Regions from separate parts of the Bacillus sp. 11B20 genome, predicted to be linked through region 1. Evidence: a T-box and tRNA genes for the amino acid it is inferred to sense, from the RefSeq annotation. Region 1 holds a T-box; the other holds one or more tRNA genes.
What was found. The T-box of region 1 lies ahead of thrS (threonine--tRNA ligase). A T-box ahead of a tRNA ligase gene usually reads a tRNA of that ligase, here a tRNA-Thr.

Region 1 (10,789 bases):
ATATCGGAGAATGGGTGATCGACCAGGAAAATGATGGAACAGCTGAACGCCCAATCCAGATGCCCTTTGTGAATTATTCCGAAACGGTCCAACGCTTTATTGAAGATGTCTATACCTTTGCAGAACAGCATCAAGAAATGGAACTTACCCACTATAGAGAAATCCTCAAAGAAATTGGCATTGAATGGGGAACGAACGATATGGTGCATGTGGACATTTCAAATTTAAATGCGCAGTGTGTACTTGCTCTCATCATGGGGGCTTTGAGAGCTGAGCGATTTAGTGAAGGAGCCATATTCAATTTCTTTAAAAGTGGAAACATGTTGAAGTGTCTTGAAAGATTGGATTGTTTGGAGTAAGAGCGGTTTATTTCAATTATTGGAGTGATCATATGAAAAATAAAACAGATGCAGCCGATACTTTTCCTCCTATGAAAATAGAAGAAATTGATCAAATTTTATTATATGATCTTGATGCAATAAAAATTGAAAAAGAAGATGAGCGTATAAAATTCATTTTACAAGATCCCTATTGTCCTGATAAAAGTCATATTCACAGTGTGTATGTCATTTATAAGAAGTCTATACTCAATTTACTTGAAGGTAGGATTCGTTCTATTCATAGTCATGAATTCATGAGTGCTAAGAAAAAAGATCGAACGATTTCTAAAGAAGATATAGAGTATGTATTAGAGATGGCTACAGTTGTGGTTCTTGCAAGTGAAAATAATGGAGTATTGACGAATTATTTTTATAGTGGAGACGGAGAAAGGTTAGATCGTATTTTTAATATATGCTTAGGTTATTCAACAGACTTACAAAAAGAGAATAAAGTAAGTTTGGAATGATTTATGAATGATATGAAGATTGTTGAGCAGATGGGATTGTTAGAAAAAATTTTAGGATAATGGGAAAAGCCTAGATTTTAGAGAAATCTAGGCTTTTTGCGCTTTTGAAAAATTTATTCAACTTCATCAAATGATTATGCAAATGAAAAACTTCTATTGACTTTCCCCTTAACTGAAAGGTTTATACTTTGATCAGATCAACAAAACGGAGGAGATCAGGATGTTCAAGATTGGTGATTTTTCTATGTTAAGTAAAGTCCCTGTCAAAACCTTAAGGTATTATGACCAAATCGATTTATTAAAGCCTAAACAGATCGATCAAGATTCTGGATACCGGTATTACTCAGCTGAGCAGCTGCTTGAGGTCAATCGGATTTTTCTATACAAGGAATTAGGTTTTACGTTAAAGCAAATGAGTCAGCTTCTTCGTGAAGATATTTCTGTCGACCAGATTCAGGGCATGTTTCTCTTGAAAGAGAGTGAGATTCAGCAATTGATCGAGAGAGAACAGCAGAAATTAGCGCGTATTAAGGAGCGGATGCACCTCATCAAACGAGAGGGGTGTGTTGAAAAAGAGCAGGAGGTCATCATCAAATCGGTTGAAAGCAAACACATCATGTCTTTTCAAGTCAACGGAACTGTTGACGAAATCCCATCATTCTTTGAAACGTTTCATCATTTGTTACAAAAACATCCGCAAGAATTGAACTCTGAGCCACAAATCGTGCTGTGGAGGGAATCACTTGCTAAAGAAAGTGAGTTCGAATTTCAGGTTGGGTATTCCGCTAAAGCGTTAAGGGGCTCTCTGCCTCAGGGAATTACGATGCGCACGTTACCAGCTGAAGAAACCATGGCGACGCTCCTATTTCATTCAGATTCTCCATTTGCACAATCTGCTTGTGTTGACCTGGCGACATGGATCGAAAATAACGGATACCGCGTGAAAGAAGATCAGCCTGGCAGAGAGATTTATTACCCATTGTCTGAAAATGAAGAAGGAAGACTCATTGAAATACAAATTCCTATAAAAAATGAAGTGTAAACATTGCCCAAAGGAGAAACTTCACGATGAAAAATAAAGCCGTTGTTTATTTACTTGCTTTAGCAGCCTTCTTAATCGGAACAATCGAATATATCATTACAGGGATTATTCAAATGGTCGCAGATGATTTACAGGTCACGACATCAGCTGCTGGTTTATTGGTCACATCCTTAGCGCTCTCAGCAGCAATCGGCGCACCGATTGTCATTGCACTAACCATCAATATCGACCGCAGAAAAATATTATCATGGATGCTGATCATTTTTACTTTAAGTAATATCCTCACAAGTGTCAGCCATTCGTTTGAAATGGTGCTGATGACAAGGATTTTACAAGGAATTAGTGGAGGGACGGCCATTGTGGTGGCAATGGCTGTGGCTACTCGTCTTGTCGAGCGAGAAAAAAGAGGAACAGCCATTGGCATCATTTTAATGGGATTAAGCAGTTCCTTGGTTTTAGGTGTGCCAATCGGGACATTTCTAAGCAGCATGATTGGATGGAAAGCATTATTTGCAGCCATTGGATTGATCACGCTCATTCCGCTGATTGTTGTATATAGGCGCATCCCTTCTATGAAAGAACAAGAACCGGTGACGCTAGGTATGCAGTTATCAATTTTAAAAGATAAGAGAATTTTGCTGGCAGTGGCAGTGACGCTATTCTATGTTGGGGGATATTCCACTTTATTTACCTATTTAACGCCCTTCCTGCAAGAATCAGCAAACCTTAGCATTACAGAAATCAGTGGCATTTTATTACTAGCGGGAATATGCAGCTTTTTGGGCTCCAGTCTTGGAGGGGTAGCAGCAGATAAAAAAGGCCCAACATTCACGATTTTCTCCGGAATTATTCTACAAATCATCATGCTTATGCTGCTAGCATTTGTGACAGGGAACCTCGTGGTCATGGTGGCGGTGATCATGATATGGATGATTGCAACATGGAGCACATCGCCAGCTCAGCAGCTATATCTTGTCACACTTGTACCGAAATCTCCTGATATCGCATTAAGTGTCAATACATCATTTATTCAATTCGGATTTGCTTTAGGCTCTGGTTTAGGAGGTCTTGTACTAAGCAGGACATCTATATTGAACCTAAGCTGGATCAGCGCTGGAACGGTTCTTCTCGCTTTACTCATGACCATTCTGATGGTGGCGTTTGATCGAATCTCTCAGCAGAAGAGTTTGAAGGTGATGGAGCAAGTAAGGTAACATGAACGATTTCACTAGTGAACATACAAATTTAGTTTTGTATTGTGGGAACTACTTATTTAGGGTAGTTCCTTTGCCCATTTCCTGGGCTTTTTTTATAAAAATTTTTATCTCTTCACTTCTGCTTTATTACTTCTGTAAATACCTGATCATCTCATTGTCATACTTTTGAATGAAATTGACTCAATAGAATTGACGCAAGAACCATGAATAGGTGAAGATGAAATAAACTGTAAGATAAAGGGAGACGGATGATGATACATATCATATTTGGGGCGGCAGCTGCCGGTAGTTTAAAACAAGCAATACGTGAAATGAAGCAAAAACAAATAGATGATGTCATCGCTTTTGATGATATTTATTCAATTGGGCCACTTCTACATTTACACGAACATGAAGGACAAGCGAACCGTATAGAGTGGCTGCGTAACGTGATGTCAAATGAATTTGGCTATTTTGATGACATGGTCAACGATCAGCATAGAATGCTTCAGCAAATAAAAGAAATAAAAGCTGGCAGTCGTATACTCATCTGGACAGGCAGTAATGCACATGAGCAAATTGGCTTGCGATATGCCGTCTATTTATTAAAAGAGAAAAGGGTTGAATTGTCTGTAATCAATATAACGACAGCATTTGATCAGCTGTTCAATACGAATACAAGAAGAATGATCCTTCGACATTCCGGAGAAATCGCATCTGAAAAATTTAAAATTTTGTATGAGAGTAAATCGCATATTCACCCAGTGACAAAAGAAGAGAGAGAAAGATTACAAAACGAATGGGTTTCACTTGCTAAAGAAAATCATACGCTGCGGATATGGCAAAAAGGACAAGTGATCATCGTACCAGAAGATGAATTTGATGCTTATTTAGTGAAAATGGCTAAGCGGCTTCATCAGTCCGCGCCAGAAGAGGAGTATATCGTCACTCCACGCTTAATAGGAGAAGTCATTGGTCATTTAGATCAGTATATCGGTGATGATTTTATTGAATATCGATTGAAGACATTAATTGATCAAGGGATGTTTGACATGAAAGGAAAACGAACTTCCATGCGTTATTACTCGATTAAACTGACAGAGTTCGGTCAGCACTTCAAAAAATGGGTGTGCTGCCGAGAGTTTGAGGATCATCCTTTTGTGAAAATTGAAGGAGATTACGGTAGTGAACCTTTTCATTGCGGGCATTGTCAATGTCATTTAGAAAGAGATGATGTACCAATGAGTGATACTCTTTTCTCAAAGTTATGGAATTGGAATATACAGTATGGCCGCTGGTTTGACGAAGAAACCGATGATTTGCAGCCAAATGGCGTAGACATGGAAAGAAAGTTCAATCAAGAAGGAGAGCGAATCACTGAAGAAGTGAAACGAGCCTTATCTCCTGCGTTTGAAATTGAATACAGCCCAAGTGAATACACACAATATTACATTTAAAGAATGAATTTCGTTATCACTGCACAAAATAATCCTTTACATCATCCATCATCATCATGTAAGATATGGAGAAATTAAAAGCGAAGAAAAGGACATGAGCCATTTTTACTGGTTATCAGAGAGGGAAGTCACGCTGAAATCTTCCTAACACAGAAAAGTTGTCTTACCACCTTTGAGCTGTATTGGGGAAATTACAGTATCCAATATCGTCTACGCCACGTTACGGCACCAGAGCCATAAAGCGAATACGCATTATGGGAATTTGGGTGGAACCACGGATCACACATTCGTCCCTCTATGAGGGATGGGTGTGTTTTTTTGTACACTCATATAGGATCATTGCTTTGAAAAGGACATGAGCAGCTTTTATCGGTTACCAGAGAGGGAAGTCACGCTGAAATCTTCCTAACGCAGAAAAGCTGTCTTACCACCTTTGAGCTGTATTGGGGAAAATTGCAGTATCCAATACCGTCAATGCCGCGTTACGGCACCAGAGCCATAAAGCGAATACGCGTTATGGGAATTTGGGTGGAACCACGGATTACACATTCGTCCCTCTATGAGGGATGGGTGTGTTTTTTTTATTTCAAAAAATAGGAAAGGTGTGTCAGTTATGAGAGAAAACATGGTGAAGATTCAATTTCCAGATGGAAAGATAAAGGAGTTTCCCGCAGGTACGACTGTTGCAGATGTTGCCTCCCATATTAGTCCGAGCTTAAGAAAAAAAGCAGTGGCGGGAAAGGTCAATGATCAAATGGTTGATTTAAGTGAAAAGCTAAACAGCGATGCTGGGCTGTCTATTGTCACACTTGATTCAAAAGAAGGGGTTGAAGTGCTGCGCCATACATCAGCACACGTATTAGCCCAGGCTGTGAAAAGGTTATATGACAATGTCACACTGGGGATCGGACCTGTCATTGAAAATGGATTTTACTATGATATGAAGCTCGATCAAACATTAAGCGTAGAGGATTTGGAAGAAATTGAAAAAGAGATGAAAAACATCATAAATGAGAATCATCCCATCCAAAGAAAAGAGGTCTCTTACAAAGAAGCAGAAGCGCTGTTTGCACATGATCCATATAAGCTGGATATTTTAAAAGGGTTACCCTCTCAAGAAGCCATCACAGTTTATCAGCAAGGAGAATTTGTAGATTTATGCCGCGGGCCGCATGTACCTTCTACAGGGTACTTAAAGTCATTTAAACTAACACGTGTTGCAGGGGCTTATTGGCGGGGAGATAGCAATCAGGATGTCTTGCAGCGAGTGTATGGTGTAGCGTTTCAGCATCCAAATCATCTAGCTGATTATCTTCATTTCATGGAAGAAGCAAATAAACGTGATCACCGGAAATTAGGGAAACAGTTATCCCTCTTTATGTTTTCAGAAGAAGCGCCAGGCATGCCGTTTTATTTACCAAAAGGTCAGATTGTCAGAAATGAATTAATGGCCTTTTCAAGAGAAGTGCGAGGAAAAGCGCAATACGAAGAAGTGAGTACACCGTTTATGATGAACCAAGAGCTTTGGGAAAAGTCAGGGCACTGGGATCATTATCATGAAAATATGTATTTCTCAGAAGTAGACCATACAAGCTTTGCTTTAAAACCGATGAACTGTCCAGGGCATATGCTCATGTTCAAAAACAGCTTATATTCATACAGAGACCTTCCAATCAGAATGGCTGAGTTTGGTCAGGTGCATCGTCATGAATTTAGCGGAGCGTTAAATGGATTGTTCAGGGTCAGGACATTTTGCCAAGATGATGCTCACATTTTTTTAAGAGAAGATCAAATCGAAGCTGAAATCAAACGGATTTTCCAATTAGTTGATCATGTGTATCGGACATTTGGGTTTGAGTATTCAGTCGAGCTATCCACTCGTCCAGAAAAAGCCTTAGGGGATGATGCTATTTGGGAAATATCCGAAACAGCACTAAAAAATGTGCTTGATCGTCTAAAGGTCGACTACCAGCTAAATGAAGGAGATGGGGCATTTTATGGCCCGAAGATCGATTTTCATATTAAAGATGCCCTGCAGCGGAGCCATCAGTGCGCCACAATTCAGCTGGATTTTCAAATGCCTGAGAAATTTGATTTAACATATATCAATGAAAAAAATGAAAAGGTACGGCCAGTTGTGATTCACAGCGCCATTTTTGGTTCTCTAGATCGTTTCCTTGGCATTCTCATTGAGCATTTTGCGGGTGTCTTTCCATTATGGCTAGCACCAGTACAAGTACAAATCATCCCAGTCTCAACTGTTCACCTTGATCACTGCTTAAAGGTGCAGCAGCAATTAAGAAGTATCGGAATAAGAGCAACAATCGATGAACGGGATGAAAAACTTGGCTATAAAATGAGAGAAGCACAATTGCAAAAAATTCCTTATATCGCTGTCATTGGCGATAAAGAAATGCAAGAAAAATCACTAAATATTAGACAGCACGGAGAAAAGACTTCAAAGCAGCTGTCTGTCGAGGATTTTAAACGTTTGGCAGCTGAGCAAATAAAAGACAGAACAGCTGCTCAAGACATGCTGTGATGATTTCATTACGAAGGGTGAGACGTCTATTGAATGATGGGCGTCTTTCCATTTCTGCAATGGAAAGGGGAAATATTGAAACATTTTTTCAATAAAATCGTAATAGAGATAGAGCGCTTAACAGAAACATTTGAAACGAGGAGGAGTATTGTATGGAACAAGCTGCATTAAAAAAGATGAGGACAAAACAAATAATCGTCTCTAATTTAATAGCCGGTATCATAATCGTCGCTTTTTTTATCTTGATTCAAATGTCTGACATTCGATTTACACATTTCTTTCTTTGTTTAGGAATTATTATGCTCTTTCTAAGTATTTATGGTTTTATTAAAAAAGGATCAACAAAGTCTTTCATTCCCCTTTTCGAGCAGATAGCCATTTATGAAAAAGAAAAATTGGGGGAAGAGTGGGAGAAAGAAAAGAAGGCAGAAAATATTTCAAGAGTAGTATTAAGTGGTCTGATGTTCCTTCAGTCATTCAGCTTCCAAGATGTAACAAATCCATTCTTAAACATACAACCTACGCTTTTAATTTTCTTATTATTTGTAACTCTAGCCCTTATTAATTTAAGCATGCTTTTTCGCTTTAGAAAAATCGACCGGTCGACTGAAGAGCATGAATTAAAAGGCTTTACAAAGAAAACAAACATGGTGTCAATGGTTTTAGGATTATTAACAGCGATCGTTATCTTCGGCTTTATCGTCATCTTTGTTCTTCCATAAGACTGAATCATTTTGAGGTGAAAAAAATGAATGCAAACATTCAACAACTGATCGATCAGACAAAGGCGAAATTTGGCTTAGAGCTTTACTATCTAAAAAGGCACAGTTTTCATCGTTACGTCAATATGTTCAATGAAACGGTGTATACATTGAATATGGAATGGTTTCCCACCCATGAAGCTGAACCAGAGGACGATGATCTAAACCCAGACGGCACAGCCGTGATTGACGTGAATTTGAATACAGGGCAGGTTGAAACAGTTATTTTTGTCATGGATAAAACCTTCGCGAAGAATGGTGTCACATTTAAAAGCCCTTATCCAGCTCATGCCATTCAATGGATTGAACAAGAAACAGGGTTGATTGATGGTGAGCATTTTCACTTGCAACAAAAGGAGAAAGGGGAACTTTTTTTCGAAGAAGCAATAGATGGTGTGAAAGTGACGCCTTCAGGTAGAATCGAGGTGAAATGGGATGAACATGGGCAGCTCATTCACTTTATACATCGAGGGCCATTTATGGCAAAAAAACGACTAAGAGCTGAAGAATATGTGCTTTCCATTGATAGGATCGAGGATTTAGCTGAGCAGCAAGTGCAGCGGTTTGATTGGCCCTCCTTCGAGCAGAATCGAATCCGCCCTATATTTGCGTTAGAAGAAATTTATGTCAAGAACGATGGAACAGGAACGATACCATTTGAAATTGGGCGTGAAGAAACACATTGTATACACATGAATCAGGTCATGGAGTGGAATGAACCGTTAACCAAAGCCTTTGAAAAAAAGGAAATCAATATAAACGAGAACATTACTGCTGAACAAGCCTTCTCACTGGAGCCTTCGCCAGATACATTCCCGATCTCAAAAGAAGAGCAAGCTGAGTGTATCAAAGCGGTTCGCACCTTTTTGGCGCAAAAATATTCAAAGGATACAGGGAAGTGGGTGCTTAAAACACTCCACCGTGATCATGGCTATATCGAAGCGATATTAAAAACGAATGAGCAAGAAGGCTGTGGATTTATGGATAAGATCAAGGTCTTCATTGATGCCAGCACTTTTGAAGCCATTAATTACATAGATAAAAAAGAGATGTTTCAAGTATGCGGGATACTCAATCCATCTCAATCAGCTAGTGAAATCACCATATCTCAGAAAGAAGCCTTTGAAACATTGAGAGAACGCCTCGAACTTACACCGATCTATGTCTATGACGATGTGCAAAAACAATATGTTTTATGCGGCAAGCTTGACTGTCATGATGGCGTTGATGCAGTGAGCGGCGAAGTATTCTCTTTGACAGACCTTTCATAACTTCTAAAAGAACAGTGAGCAGCTGTTCTTTTTTGGCCTATTTTCCTCTTTTTAGAATAAAAATGGAATTTTGTAGAAGGAAGTTGTCGTTTCATCACGAAAGAAACAGATAAGAATATGATCATAGGTCCATCGGTGGGAATTCGTATTTCATATAGTAAACGTCATACATATGGAAAACTCATGACAGTAAAGTTGATCTACAAATCTTTTAGAAGAAAAAATGACATTGTGTCTCTAGTAGTATGCGAAAATAGGCGGACTGAGATCATAGGGTGAGTTGAACATGTTTGTTTTAGGTAAGCTTAAAGCTATAAATAGAAGAAAGTGAGGATATCTAACTTGAGTACATTGGAAGTGTTTCGTCAGTTTTTGGTTGATCATTATCCTGCGTTACAAGATGAGCTTTGGTTGCAAGATGTTGATACCCTTCGAATCTCTCCTATTCTTCATCCTTTTCTGAAAAGCAAGCTGCCAGAAGGAATCGAAAAATTCACTTGTGTCCTATTCACGCAGCAGACAGATCAAACTGCTGCACCGCTCAAAGTCTACCTTCTATTAGATGAATATGAGCAATCGCTTTATGCTATTGATTTGATGAATGAACAAATAGCGCTTCATTAATACAGAAGCAAAAAGCTGCTTGAGAGAGCTCCTCAGCAGCTTTTTTTTGGTGAATCTTAGTTTGTCATATCAACCAATCTTGAGTGCAAGTTGTCCACTTCTTTCTTTGTTGGAAAAGAGCTGATCAGCAGCGTAGACCGTCCTAATTGATTAGGAAGTTCAGTATCGGTCACAATCATATCAATCCCAAGTCGATCCATTGTCTGTTCATTTAATGTATTTTCTGGACTTGTGAAAATATGAATGAGAGGAGGCAATCTTAATTTAATTAAATCCGCAATAAACAAACTATGATTATAACCTAATGTTGAAATGACAAAAATGTTCAACACGTTTCTCCGATCCATTTCCAAATGAACAAGCCCCCTCCAGTTAGAAGTAATGATACGAATCAATTCTCGTTCATTTTTCACAAAAGAAGCAAGTATATCGTCTGTTTTTAACTCTTGGATGATATGAGTAATCCTCGAATAGAAGTAAGGAAGCTGTTTTTTTACCTCTGATAAATACCTCGATTTCTTTTTGAAAAGGAATCCATCTCTTACGGTAATTTCCCTAGAATACACATAATATTGGAGAAGAATCAGTGTCATCGCCTTGCGATTAGCCACCTCTTGATGAAATATCAACTCCAGTTGGTTGATAAAGGAATGAATGGCTTCGAAGAGGTGTGGTGTATGCGATTGAAAGAACGTCAATTTTTCTTCGACAGTTTCAATTGATTTATAATGGCCAATAGCTGGTTCAATCAATAGTAAAAAGACAAATTCGTGACGATCCAACGTAACACCAAAAGTGTCCTTTGTCATTTGGCAAACGTGTTCTTCCAAGTTTTTGATTTGATTATAGATACCTTTAGCTGTAGATGTTTGTTTTTCCTTATCCATTGAGTACCTATAATTGCGTCGTATTGAAAAATTTTTCCTCACTCGGTGTATGGAAACGGCGAGCCATAGGCAAAATTTATCTATCGCCACATCAGGTAGATTGACTTCGAGCACCTGAAATAGCTTTTGTAAAAAATCAACTGCATCTTGCTTTTGAATATC
Region 2 (10,789 bases), on a different contig from region 1:
CCTTTTTGCTCGGACTCGAGATTGGAACCGTAATATCCACCACGGACGGACTTACTTCGACTGGCAGCTCATTCCCGCTGCTATCATACACAGTGAGCTTCGCTTCTTTTTCAATTTGCTGATCGACATCCTCTAAATTCACAAAAGCTTTAATGACAGAAATTTTGTCGATGACGTCCTTTGATCCAGTAACTGTGACCTTTTTCGGATTCACAATGGGCTGTTCAGGTGAATAGCCGTCTTTGATTTTATTTTGATTATAAAATTCGGTTTCAACAGGAAATTCAGCTGTCGTTTTTTCTTGTATCGTCACAGTCGTCACAGATGGATTAATCGATAGTGTGAGTCCCTTCGATACATCTCTTGCCTTCAGCTCCACTTTATGTGTACCTGTCGATAAGTTCTGCATGTCTGCGTAAATTTCAAAATTCTTTGTTTGCCTTGCTGTTTTCACAGCACTTGTTGACCCTTTAATCGTGACATTGACTGTCTGCGGCACACCAGTGACAACGTATTTCTCGTCATCATAATACGCTTTAACAGGAATGTCAGTTAAAGTTGCTTCATCTGTCGTCGATGTTGGGAAAAAGGATTCACCGATTTTTTTCGGCGTGGGCGCTTGCGCTGAATTGACTGCACCATACAGCAATAAAGCGAAGACCAATGCAAGAAGCTTAACGGCCCAGCGATTATTCAAAATCTTATCCATTTTTCTTGCCCCTCCAATACCATTTGGTCGAGGAAGCATCTTTGCTGTTCTTACTAAATTCAGCAATCAGCATTTCTTCAAGCGCTTCTTCTGTCAATTCTCGGTGAAGATCACCATTCCTTGCGACAGAAATGCCGCCAGTTTCCTCAGAAACGATGACAGTTAAGCTGTCTGTCACTTCACTAATTCCGACTGCTGCCCTATGACGCGTCCCAAGCTCCTTAGAAATAAAAGGGCTTTCTGACAGCGGTAAATAGCAAGCTGCAGCTGCAATCTCATCCCGCTTCATAATGACAGCACCGTCATGAAGCGGTGTATTCGGAATGAAAATATTAATGAGCAGCTCTGAACTCACCTTTGCATTCAAAGGAATTCCTGTCTCTATGTAATCATTCATTCCGGTATCGCGCTCAATTGTCAGCAGCGCGCCGATTCTGCGTTTCGCCATATAGTTAATTGCTTTTGTAATTGCCTCGATCGTTTTCTGCTGCTGTTCCTCTACAGGTGTCCCGCTTCTTGAGAAGAAACGGCCGCGCCCAAGCTGCTCAAGCGCTCTCCTTAGCTCTGGCTGAAAAATAATAATGATCGCAAGGAATCCCCACGTAATCGCTTGATCCATCAGCCATTGAAGTGTGTTAAGACCGAGATACGCACTTCCCATCCTGACGAGAACAATGACCACAATTCCCTTTAAAAGCTGAACCGCTTTTGTTCCGCGGATGACCATCATTAATTTATATATCACATACCAAACAACGAGAATATCAACAGCATTACCGAGGTACTGCAAAAAAGGAATATCCCCTAAAGCCATTTCCTCGTCCTCCAGAATTTTCAGTTATTCTTCGTTTGATGCATTTTTTAATATAAAAAGAGCCTATGTATCAATACATAGCGTGGCTATTATACCACATTTTGTTTCAGCAAGGAAAATAGTTGCCATATCTGGCTGACTTGTTAGTATGCGTGAATCTCACAAATGTATAGAAAAAGAGCAGCCCCCCTTAGAGACTGCTCTTAAGCCGATTGAGTTACTTTTGCTCCTCTGGCCCAATGACCCGCATCACGTTTTGTGCTGTTGATTTCATTTTGTACCAGATCCAATCAAACACTTCATTAATTTCATTAATTTGACCAGTGACTTGTCCGGCAGAAGCAGTCAACTGTTCCCCATTGACGACGGTGACATTTCCATCAACCTTGCCTTCTACAATCAACTTGCCATTTTTGACAGTGACATCACCCTTTACGGTTTCCCCTTTAGGTACGGTCACTGTATCATTTTCAACGACGAGATTCGGCTGCTTTGACACACTGAAATTATGATCGGTATTCCAGCTCGTGAACAGACTACCTCCCATTAAAATGAGAAAGAGGGCAGCGGCTACCATCAGCGGGTGAGCTTTGATCCATCTTTGAACCGACACACGCTTTTTCTCCTTTGGAAGACCTGCCATCACCTTTGCAGTGAAATCAGATGGTGCTTCTATATGAGATGTACTCTGCACTAGCGCGATGGATTTCTCAATTTGTTGAAAATGAGTACGGCACTCCTCACACGATTGCAGATGGCTTTTTAATTCTTTTTCGTCTTGGGGCTCAATGTCCCCGTCTAAATACTGATGCATAAGCTGGACGATTCTATCCTGACAGCTCATCAAAATCACCTCACTCAAAGGTCTCTCAACTGTTTCCGGAGAGCCTCTCTACCCCTGTGTATTCTCGTTTTCACCGTACCAACTGGTATATTCAGAATCTCACTAATCTCTTTTAACGAGAGTTCATCAATATACTTTAATACGATGACCGAACGATATTTGTCGGGTAATCTTAGAATTTTTTGCTGAATGGTACTCGATAATTCAAGAGACACCACCTCATCCTCTGGCAAAATGCCATCAGCAGCAATTTGAGAATACATATTTAATCCTTCTGTTCCTGCCACCTCTGCATCTAAATAGTAATCCGGCTTTTTTTTGCGAATACGGTCGATGGTCAGGTTGGTTGCAATGCGGTACAGCCACGTGGAAAACTTACGATTCACATCAAAGCTTTCGATATTCACATAAGCACGAATAAACGCCTCCTGCGCAATATCCTCCGCTTCATGTGCATTCCCAAGCATACGGTAGCACAGCTGATAAATTTTGTCTTTATACAGGTCTACGATGTCTGCAAATGCGTTCTGGTCGCCTTTTTTCACTTGCTTAATTCTCTTTTTAATCATTGTGTCCATAGTATATTCAACCTCTGCCTTCACCGGTCTTTATGTATACGAACCTCTTTCCAAAAGGTTTCATTCTCCTCTAAAAAATAGTGTAACAAATTTTTGACAGTGTGTTACGCTTATCAACCGGTAAAAACCTTAACATATCCTTAAATTTTCCCAAAACAAAAAAGAACGGGAACAAGTCCCGCTCTACAATAGCTTTTCACCCATTAACGAACCAATTAATGCCACAGCAGCTTCTGCTGTTTTGTTTTTCTCATCTAAAACCGGATTTACTTCAACAAATTCAGCAGACGTTAAAATACCCGCCTCCTCTAAAAGCTCCATTGCAAGATGACTCTCCCGGTAACTAATGCCGCCTGCTACCGGAGTGCCTACACCAGGGCATTCTGCTGGGTCTAGCCCGTCTAAATCAAGCGACAGATGGACACCATCTGTTCTTTCCCTTAGATACGCAATAGCTTCCTCCATCACCCTTGTCATTCCTAAACGATCAATTTCATGCATCGTATAGACTTTAATGCCTTTCTCTCGAATCAATGCCCGCTCTCCTTCATCTAAGGATCGAGCACCAATTATAACGACATTTTCAGGCTTCAATTTAGGCGAATAACCGCCAATGTTTGTTAAATCAGCATGCCCAAAACCAAGACTGACAGCAAGCGGCATGCCATGAATATTTCCAGAAGGAGAGGTTTCCTCCGTATTTAAATCACCATGCGCATCGTACCAAATGACTCCTAAGTTTTCATAATGCTTGGCTACCCCAGCAAGTGTGCCAATCGCAATGCTGTGATCACCACCTAAAATGAGCGGAAACGAACCTGATTGCACAATACTGTCAACCTTCTCAGCAAGCAGCTGATTCGCACCAGCATTCTCCGTTAAATTTTTTAGCTTTTCACTTGTATATAAACCTTTCTCATCATCTCTTTGTTCAACTGGAATATCTCCTAGATCCTCCACATCAAATGAGAGCGTTTCCAATTTTTCTTTTACGCCTGCACAACGAATCGCACTCGGCCCCATATCGACGCCCCTTCTCGTTTGCCCCAAGTCCATCGGAACTCCAACAATCGTGACCTTCTTTTGCTCTCCCATATGTACATCCCCTTTCCGTTCATGCTTATATTTTACTTTCTTGATCCCTTCTGACTCAACTCAACAACATTTTGAATAGTTATACATTCTCTCTGCCAACATAAAAAAAGACACCTTTCTGAAAAAGGTGTCTTAACTGGGCTAGCTGGATTCGAACCAACGCATGACGGAGTCAAAGTCCGTTGCCTTACCGCTTGGCTATAGCCCAAAAATGGTGGAGGGGGACGGATTCGAACCGCCGAACCCGGAGGGAGCGGATTTACAGTCCGCCGCGTTTAGCCACTTCGCTACCCCTCCACATATGGAATTGATAAAGATAAAACAGTGCCGGCAAGAGGACTTGAACCCCCAACCTACTGATTACAAGTCAGTTGCTCTACCAGTTGAGCTACACCGGCATATGGTGGAGGATGACGGGCTCGAACCGCCGACCCTCTGCTTGTAAGGCAGATGCTCTCCCAGCTGAGCTAATCCTCCACATCATGGTGACCCGTACGGGATTCGAACCCGTGTTACCGCCGTGAAAGGGCGGTGTCTTAACCGCTTGACCAACGGGCCAGTTTGTCAAGTTTGTTGTTTCCGTGAAGCTGACAAAAGTTATTATATACAGGTTGTCCCCCTTTTGTAAAGGGGATTTTTATTTTTTTTATTTTCTAACTATTTACTCCCTATTTAATCAACATTTTAACTGAAATATAATTTCAATATTCAAATATAATATTGAAATTTCATATCATACTCAATATACTGAAAATGAAGAAATAAGGAGGTATGTCACATGCAGCCATCTCAACTGCGTTCTTTGACAACAGAATCAAGAAACCCCAACACAATGGGAATTTCTCAAGCAGATCCGCTTGAAATACTCCAGATGATTAATGAAGAAGATAGGAAGGTCGCTCAAGCAGTCAACCTTGTACTTCCCCATGTCAAAACAGCAAGTGACTTTGCCTATGAATCCATCTCAAATGGAGGCAGACTCGTTTATTTAGGCGCCGGAACGAGCGGCAGAATTGGCGTAATGGATGCTGTCGAATGTCCCCCAACCTATAGCGTCTCACCTGATGTCATTGTAGGCATCATGGCAGGCGGAGACTCAGCTTTTTCTCAAGCTGCCGAAGATGTGGAAGACAGTGAAGAAGCCGGCAAACAGGATTTAATACACATCAATCTCACATCAAAAGATACAGTCGTCGGAATTGCCGCAAGCGGCAGGACACCTTATATCATCGGCGCTTTAAACTATGCAAAGTCAATTGGAGCTAAAACAGTCGCACTTAGCTGCAATAAACAAGCAGAAATTAGCGAGCTTGCAGATTGCGCCATTGAGGTCATTGTAGGACCAGAAGCCATCACTGGGTCAACAAGAATGAAAGCCGCATCCGCTCATAAAATGATTTTAAATATGCTTTCCACCTCAGTCATGATCAGACAAGGCAAAGTATATGAAAACCTGATGGTTGATGTAAAAGTCAGCAATCATAAATTAAAAGAACGCGCCATCACCATCATTCAACATGTGACAAATGCTTCCTACGAACAAGCCGTAAAGACTCTTGAAGCAGCAGACTTAGAAGTCAAAACTGCCATCGTCATGCTCCAAACAAACACAGACAAGAAAACAGCCAAAGATTTACTGAGCAAAACGAATGGCCACATCGACAAAGCGATCTCACGTTATCAATCCTAAAGGAGGCAGAGCTCATGTCAGCAGGTGGACTTACCCTACTACACACAATCAAATCAAAGCTCCCCCAATCTGAAAAAATCATTGCAGACTATATCCTTGCCCATCCTGACAAAGTCATTAAAAGTACAGTACATGAAATCAGTCAGGCAGCCGGCGCAAGCAGCTCTGCAGTCATCCGACTTTGTAAATCTCTCGGGCTGGATGGCTATCAAGATTTAAAAATGCGGATCGCTGGAGACTTGATGCATGACGATAAACAAGGCTACAGAGATATCGAACAAGATGAACCGCTTCAATCCATTATTCAAAAAACAGCAGGAAACTCGATTCAATCGATTAAGGACACCGCTTCTATTTTAAATGCAGATGCTTTAGAAAAGGCTGTTCAATTACTGCTGAATGCAAACCAAATTCATTTTATCGGTGTTGGTGCATCTGGTATCGTCGCAGCTGATGCCCAGCAGAAATTTCTCAGAATTAACTATGCAGCGACAGCCTTCACTGACATGCACATTGCATCTACGGTCATCGCAAATGCAGGAGAGAATGACATTGTGTTTGGTATCTCCTTTTCAGGAGAAACGTTAGACATCATTCAAGCCCTTCAGCTCGCAAAAGACAATCAAGTGAAAACAATTGCTTTAACACATCCAGGTCATACAAGCGTTTCTGCTTTATGTGATGTTCACCTATCGACGTCCGGTTCCAATGAAGCACCTTTTCGCAGTGCTGCCACTTCCTCTAGAATGGCACAGCTCTACTTAATTGATGTCTTGTTCCTCAGTTTAGCTTCTCGTCAATATGAAGAGACAGCGCAATATATTGACAAGACAAGGCATGCCATCCGCTCCATGAAACGAAAAACAAAGGGGGATTCAACATGAGTCATCAAAAGAAATATCAGCAGTTGGCGAAAGACATTCTTTCACTCTGTGGTGGTTCTGAAAATATCTCTTCCCATACACATTGTATGACACGTCTTCGAATTACACCGATCGAAAATGAAAAAGTTCACATCACAGCAATCAAAGAACTCGATGGCGTCATTGGCGTCGTCGAAGCAGAAACGCTTCAAATCATTTTAGGCACTGGTGTTGTCAACCAAGTATCAAGTGCGTTTGAACAGCTTCTAAATGCGTCTGACTCTTATGATTTAAACAACGAAGCACAAAAAAACAAGCAAGCCATTTCACAAAAAAACCGCACACCGTTCAAGCTGTTCTTACGGCGGATTGCCAGCATTTTTATTCCAATCATTCCGGCACTTGTTGCTTCAGGTCTTATTACTGGGATTACAAAAGCGATCGTGCAAGCAGGCTGGCTTGACGAAAAATCTCAAGCCGCAGTTATTTTAACAGTTATAGGTTCTGGCCTTTTCGCCTACCTAGGGATATTAGTCGGAACAAACGCCGCAAAGGAATTTGGAGGCTCTCCTGCATTAGGCGCATTAGCTGGTATTCTCATTATTAACCCAGCCTCCGCAGACATTATGTTATTTGGCACAAATATTCTACCAGGCAGAGGCGGACTCATCGGTGTTCTTCTAGCCGCCATCTTTATGGCACTTGTGGAAACCCGAATTAGACGCTTCGTCCCGCAATCTCTTGATATCATCGTCACACCAACCATCACACTACTCATTACAGGCATTTTCACGTATGTTGTCTTCATGCCAGTCGGCGGATTTATATCTGATGCCATCACCTCAGGACTGACTTACCTATTAAATATGGGCGGAATCTTCGCAGGATTTGTTCTTGGTGCGACCTTCCTTCCACTTGTTGTAACAGGACTTCATCAAGGGCTGACACCGATTCATATGGAACTCATCAATTCAATTGGAGATGACCCGCTTCTGCCAATTCTCGCTATGGGCGGTGCAGGACAGGTAGGCGCTGCATTCGCCATTTATATGAAAACAAAAAAGAAAAAGCTCAAAAGAGCCATTGCTGGTGGACTTCCTTCTGGGATGCTGGGCATTGGTGAACCACTCATTTTCGGTGTCACACTCCCGCTAGGACGACCATTTCTCACCGCTTGTCTTGGTGCAGGAATCGGCGGCGCATTTCAAGCCTACTTCCAAATCGCGACGAAAGCCATCGGTGTATCCGGTCTTCCATTAACCTTTATTGTTCACACACATCAAATGCTTCTATACTTAATTGGACTATTTATCGCATATGTTGCTGGATTTTTCTTCACATACTTATTTGGATTTCATGATGATATGGCTGTTGAATTCGAGGATCACAATCAATAAGGAGGTCTAGACCTTGAAGAAATGTTTTCTTTTAATCACATGTCTGCTCATGCTCCTTGGGTTTCCAGTACAAACATTTGCAACTAGCTCCCAAACTAGCTCCCATCCTGTATCGTCTTTGTCTAAAACAGCTCCTGAAGAATATCCCGTCTTAAAAAAAGCAAAACGACCGGAACAAGTAGGTTTTTCTTCCAGGCAGCTGAGGAAGGTTGATCAAATGATTCAAAATGACATCAAAGCAGGATTTCCAGGAGCCGCTCTCATCATTATCAAGGACGGAAAGATCGTCCATCAAAAAGCCTATGGCTACCGGCAAAAATACGATGGCACAACAGAGCTCAAATCATATAAAAAAATGAAAAAGGATACACTATTCGATTTGGCATCTAATACGAAAATGTATGCGACCAACTATGCTCTGCAAAAGCTTGTCTACGAGAAAAAACTTGATGTCAACGAAAAAATACAGACCATCCTTCCAGATTTTCAGGATGAACCTGATGCAAAGGTAACCGGTAAAGACCAGCTCCGGGTAAAGGATCTTCTCACCCATTCGGCCGGTCTCCCTTCCAGTGTCTTATTTTATAGCAAAGAATCAGCTGGCTCTTTTTATTCTCAAGATAGAAAAACAACGATGAAATGGCTGCCAAAAGTACCGCTGCAATACAAGCCAGGTACCCAGCACATTTATAGTGATATTGATTACATGCTGCTGGGCATGATCATCGAGAAGAAAACAGGCATGCCTCTTGATCAATATGTCGAGTCAACCATTTATCGGCCGCTAGGTCTCAAACACACAATGTTCAATCCGCTGCAAAAGGGGTTCAAGCCGAAGCATTTTGCAGCAACAGAACGTTTAGGCAATTCACGAGACGGTGTAATCGATTTTGAAAACATCCGACGGTACACCCTGCTAGGTGAAGTACACGACGAGAAAGCATATTACTCAATGGCAGGTATCTCCGGCCACGCTGGACTTTTCTCGAATACCTCAGATATGGCCGTGCTGCTTCAGCTGATGCTTAACAAAGGAGGCTATGGAAAAACAACCATCTTTGATCAAGCTTCCATCGATCTCTTTACAGCCTCCTCTGATACGAACCCAACTTACGGGCTAGGCTGGAGAAAAAACGGTCATACTGACATGGAATGGATGTTTGGAAAATATGCAAGTAACGAAGCCTATGGACATACTGGCTGGACCGGCACAATGACGTTGATTGATCCTAAACACAATTTAGGTGTCGTCTTGCTGACGAATAAGAAACATTCACCCGTTGTTTCACCAGAAACCAATCCTAATCAATTTGAAGGTGACCTGTTCCCAACCGGTACTTATGGAAGCATCATGACTGCAATCTACGAATCTTTTAAGTAAAAGGAGGAATTCGATGTTGAAAGCTCTCTTTCCCGCTGCACTAGTTTTAGCCCTGCTAACCTCTTCCATTCCAACGGAAAAGGTTAGCTCTGCCTCTCTGCCCACCGCTAAACAAATGGTTCAAGACATGTCACTGGATGAAAAGATAGGTCAAATGCTCATGCCGGACTTTCGCAATTGGCAAACAAAAGATGAATCCGCACCTACAGGCTTCACAAAGATGAATAACGAAGTATCTCACCTTGTAGAAAAATATCATCTAGGTGGTGTCATCTTATTTGCGGAGAATGTCGTTGATACGGAACAAACCGTGAAACTCACCCACGAATTTCAAAAAGCATCACCAAACATTCCTTTACTCATTTCCATTGATCAAGAAGGCGGAATCGTCACAAGGTTACAAAAGGGAACACATTTCCCAGGAAATATGTCGATTGGTGCCTCTAGAAGCAAAAAAAATGCATATGACACAGGAAAAATCATCGGAAAAGAATTAAACGCCTTGGGGATTAATACAAACTTCTCTCCTGTGCTTGATGTGAATAACAACCCAGACAACCCCGTCATTGGTGTCCGTTCCTTTAGCTCTGATCCTGCTCTTGTCACTAGGCTTGGCCTTCAAACCATGAAAGGACTTCAAAAGGAAAAGACCATTTCCACGCTAAAACATTTCCCAGGACATGGTGATACAGCCGTCGACAGTCACTATGGCTTGCCGCTCGTAGAGCATGACCTAGATCGTTTAAAAAAGGTTGAGCTGTATCCGTTCCAACAAGCGATCAATGCTGGTGCAGATATGGTCATGACCGCTCATGTGCAATTTCCTGCCATTGATGACACAACGTATCGAAGCAAGAAAGATGGCGAGGACATCATGGTTCCAGCAACCTTATCAAAAAAAGTCATCACACACTTATTAAAAGAAGAGATGGGCTTTCAAGGTGTTGTTGTGACAGACGCCCTAAACATGAAAGCGATTGCAGATAATTTTGGACAGGAAGAAGCCGTAGTGATGGCCATTAAAGCAGGCGTCGACATCGCTCTCATGCCAGCACCAGTTACCTCATTAAAAACAGAGAAAAACCTGGAGAATGTATTTAATGCGGTCAAACAAGCGATTTTAAAGAAAGAAATTCCGATGTCGCAGATCAACGAATCCGTCGAAAAAATTCTTCAATTGAAAATCAAACGCGGCATTATTTCCTCCAAAAAACCAATCAGTCTAGAGAAAAAAATCAAAAAAGCCACTCAAGTCGTCGGGAAAAAATCGCACCGTCAAGCAGAACAAAAAATGGCACGTGAAGGAATCACCCTGCTTAAAAACAACAAAAAAACCTTACCTTTCAAGCCTAAAAAGAATGACAAAATCGTGGTCATGGCACCTTACGAAGATCAGACAAAAGCAATGTCTGTCACAG

Region 2: it has a tRNA-Thr gene. The T-box ahead of thrS (threonine--tRNA ligase) is inferred to sense a tRNA for this amino acid. The anticodon was not compared.

Annotation. Positions count from the first base shown of each region.
Region 1 covers NZ_JBLZWZ010000006.1:205,461-216,249, forward strand. Annotated here, with positions in the region: gene ACN6NB_RS03755 (DUF6508 domain-containing protein) at 1-359, shown strand, start outside; gene ACN6NB_RS03760 (hypothetical protein) at 392-847, shown strand; gene ACN6NB_RS03765 (MerR family transcriptional regulator) at 1,068-1,889, shown strand; gene ACN6NB_RS03770 (MFS transporter) at 1,916-3,103, shown strand; gene ACN6NB_RS03775 (DUF1835 domain-containing protein) at 3,358-4,542, shown strand; T-box leader at 4,617-4,840, shown strand; T-box leader at 4,878-5,102, shown strand; gene thrS (threonine--tRNA ligase) at 5,156-7,084, shown strand; gene ACN6NB_RS03785 (hypothetical protein) at 7,237-7,806, shown strand; gene ACN6NB_RS03790 (MDR/zinc-dependent alcohol dehydrogenase-like family protein) at 7,833-9,116, shown strand; gene ACN6NB_RS03795 (hypothetical protein) at 9,459-9,740, shown strand; gene ACN6NB_RS03800 (helix-turn-helix domain-containing protein) at 9,797-10,789, opposite strand, start outside.
Region 2 covers NZ_JBLZWZ010000005.1:4,945-15,733, reverse strand. Annotated here, with positions in the region: gene ACN6NB_RS00930 (CdaR family protein) at 1-709, opposite strand, end outside; gene cdaA (diadenylate cyclase CdaA) at 702-1,523, opposite strand; gene rsiW (anti-sigma-W factor RsiW) at 1,741-2,367, opposite strand; gene sigW (RNA polymerase sigma factor SigW) at 2,382-2,945, opposite strand; gene rocF (arginase) at 3,129-4,040, opposite strand; tRNA gene ACN6NB_RS00905 (tRNA-Gln) at 4,177-4,248, opposite strand; tRNA gene ACN6NB_RS00900 (tRNA-Tyr) at 4,253-4,337, opposite strand; tRNA gene ACN6NB_RS00895 (tRNA-Thr) at 4,366-4,438, opposite strand; tRNA gene ACN6NB_RS00890 (tRNA-Val) at 4,442-4,517, opposite strand; tRNA gene ACN6NB_RS00885 (tRNA-Glu) at 4,524-4,598, opposite strand; gene murQ (N-acetylmuramic acid 6-phosphate etherase) at 4,819-5,730, shown strand; gene ACN6NB_RS00875 (MurR/RpiR family transcriptional regulator) at 5,745-6,614, shown strand; gene ACN6NB_RS00870 (PTS transporter subunit EIIC) at 6,611-7,990, shown strand; gene pbp4b (penicillin binding protein PBP4B) at 8,004-9,371, shown strand; gene ACN6NB_RS00860 (glycoside hydrolase family 3 protein) at 9,385-10,789, shown strand, end outside.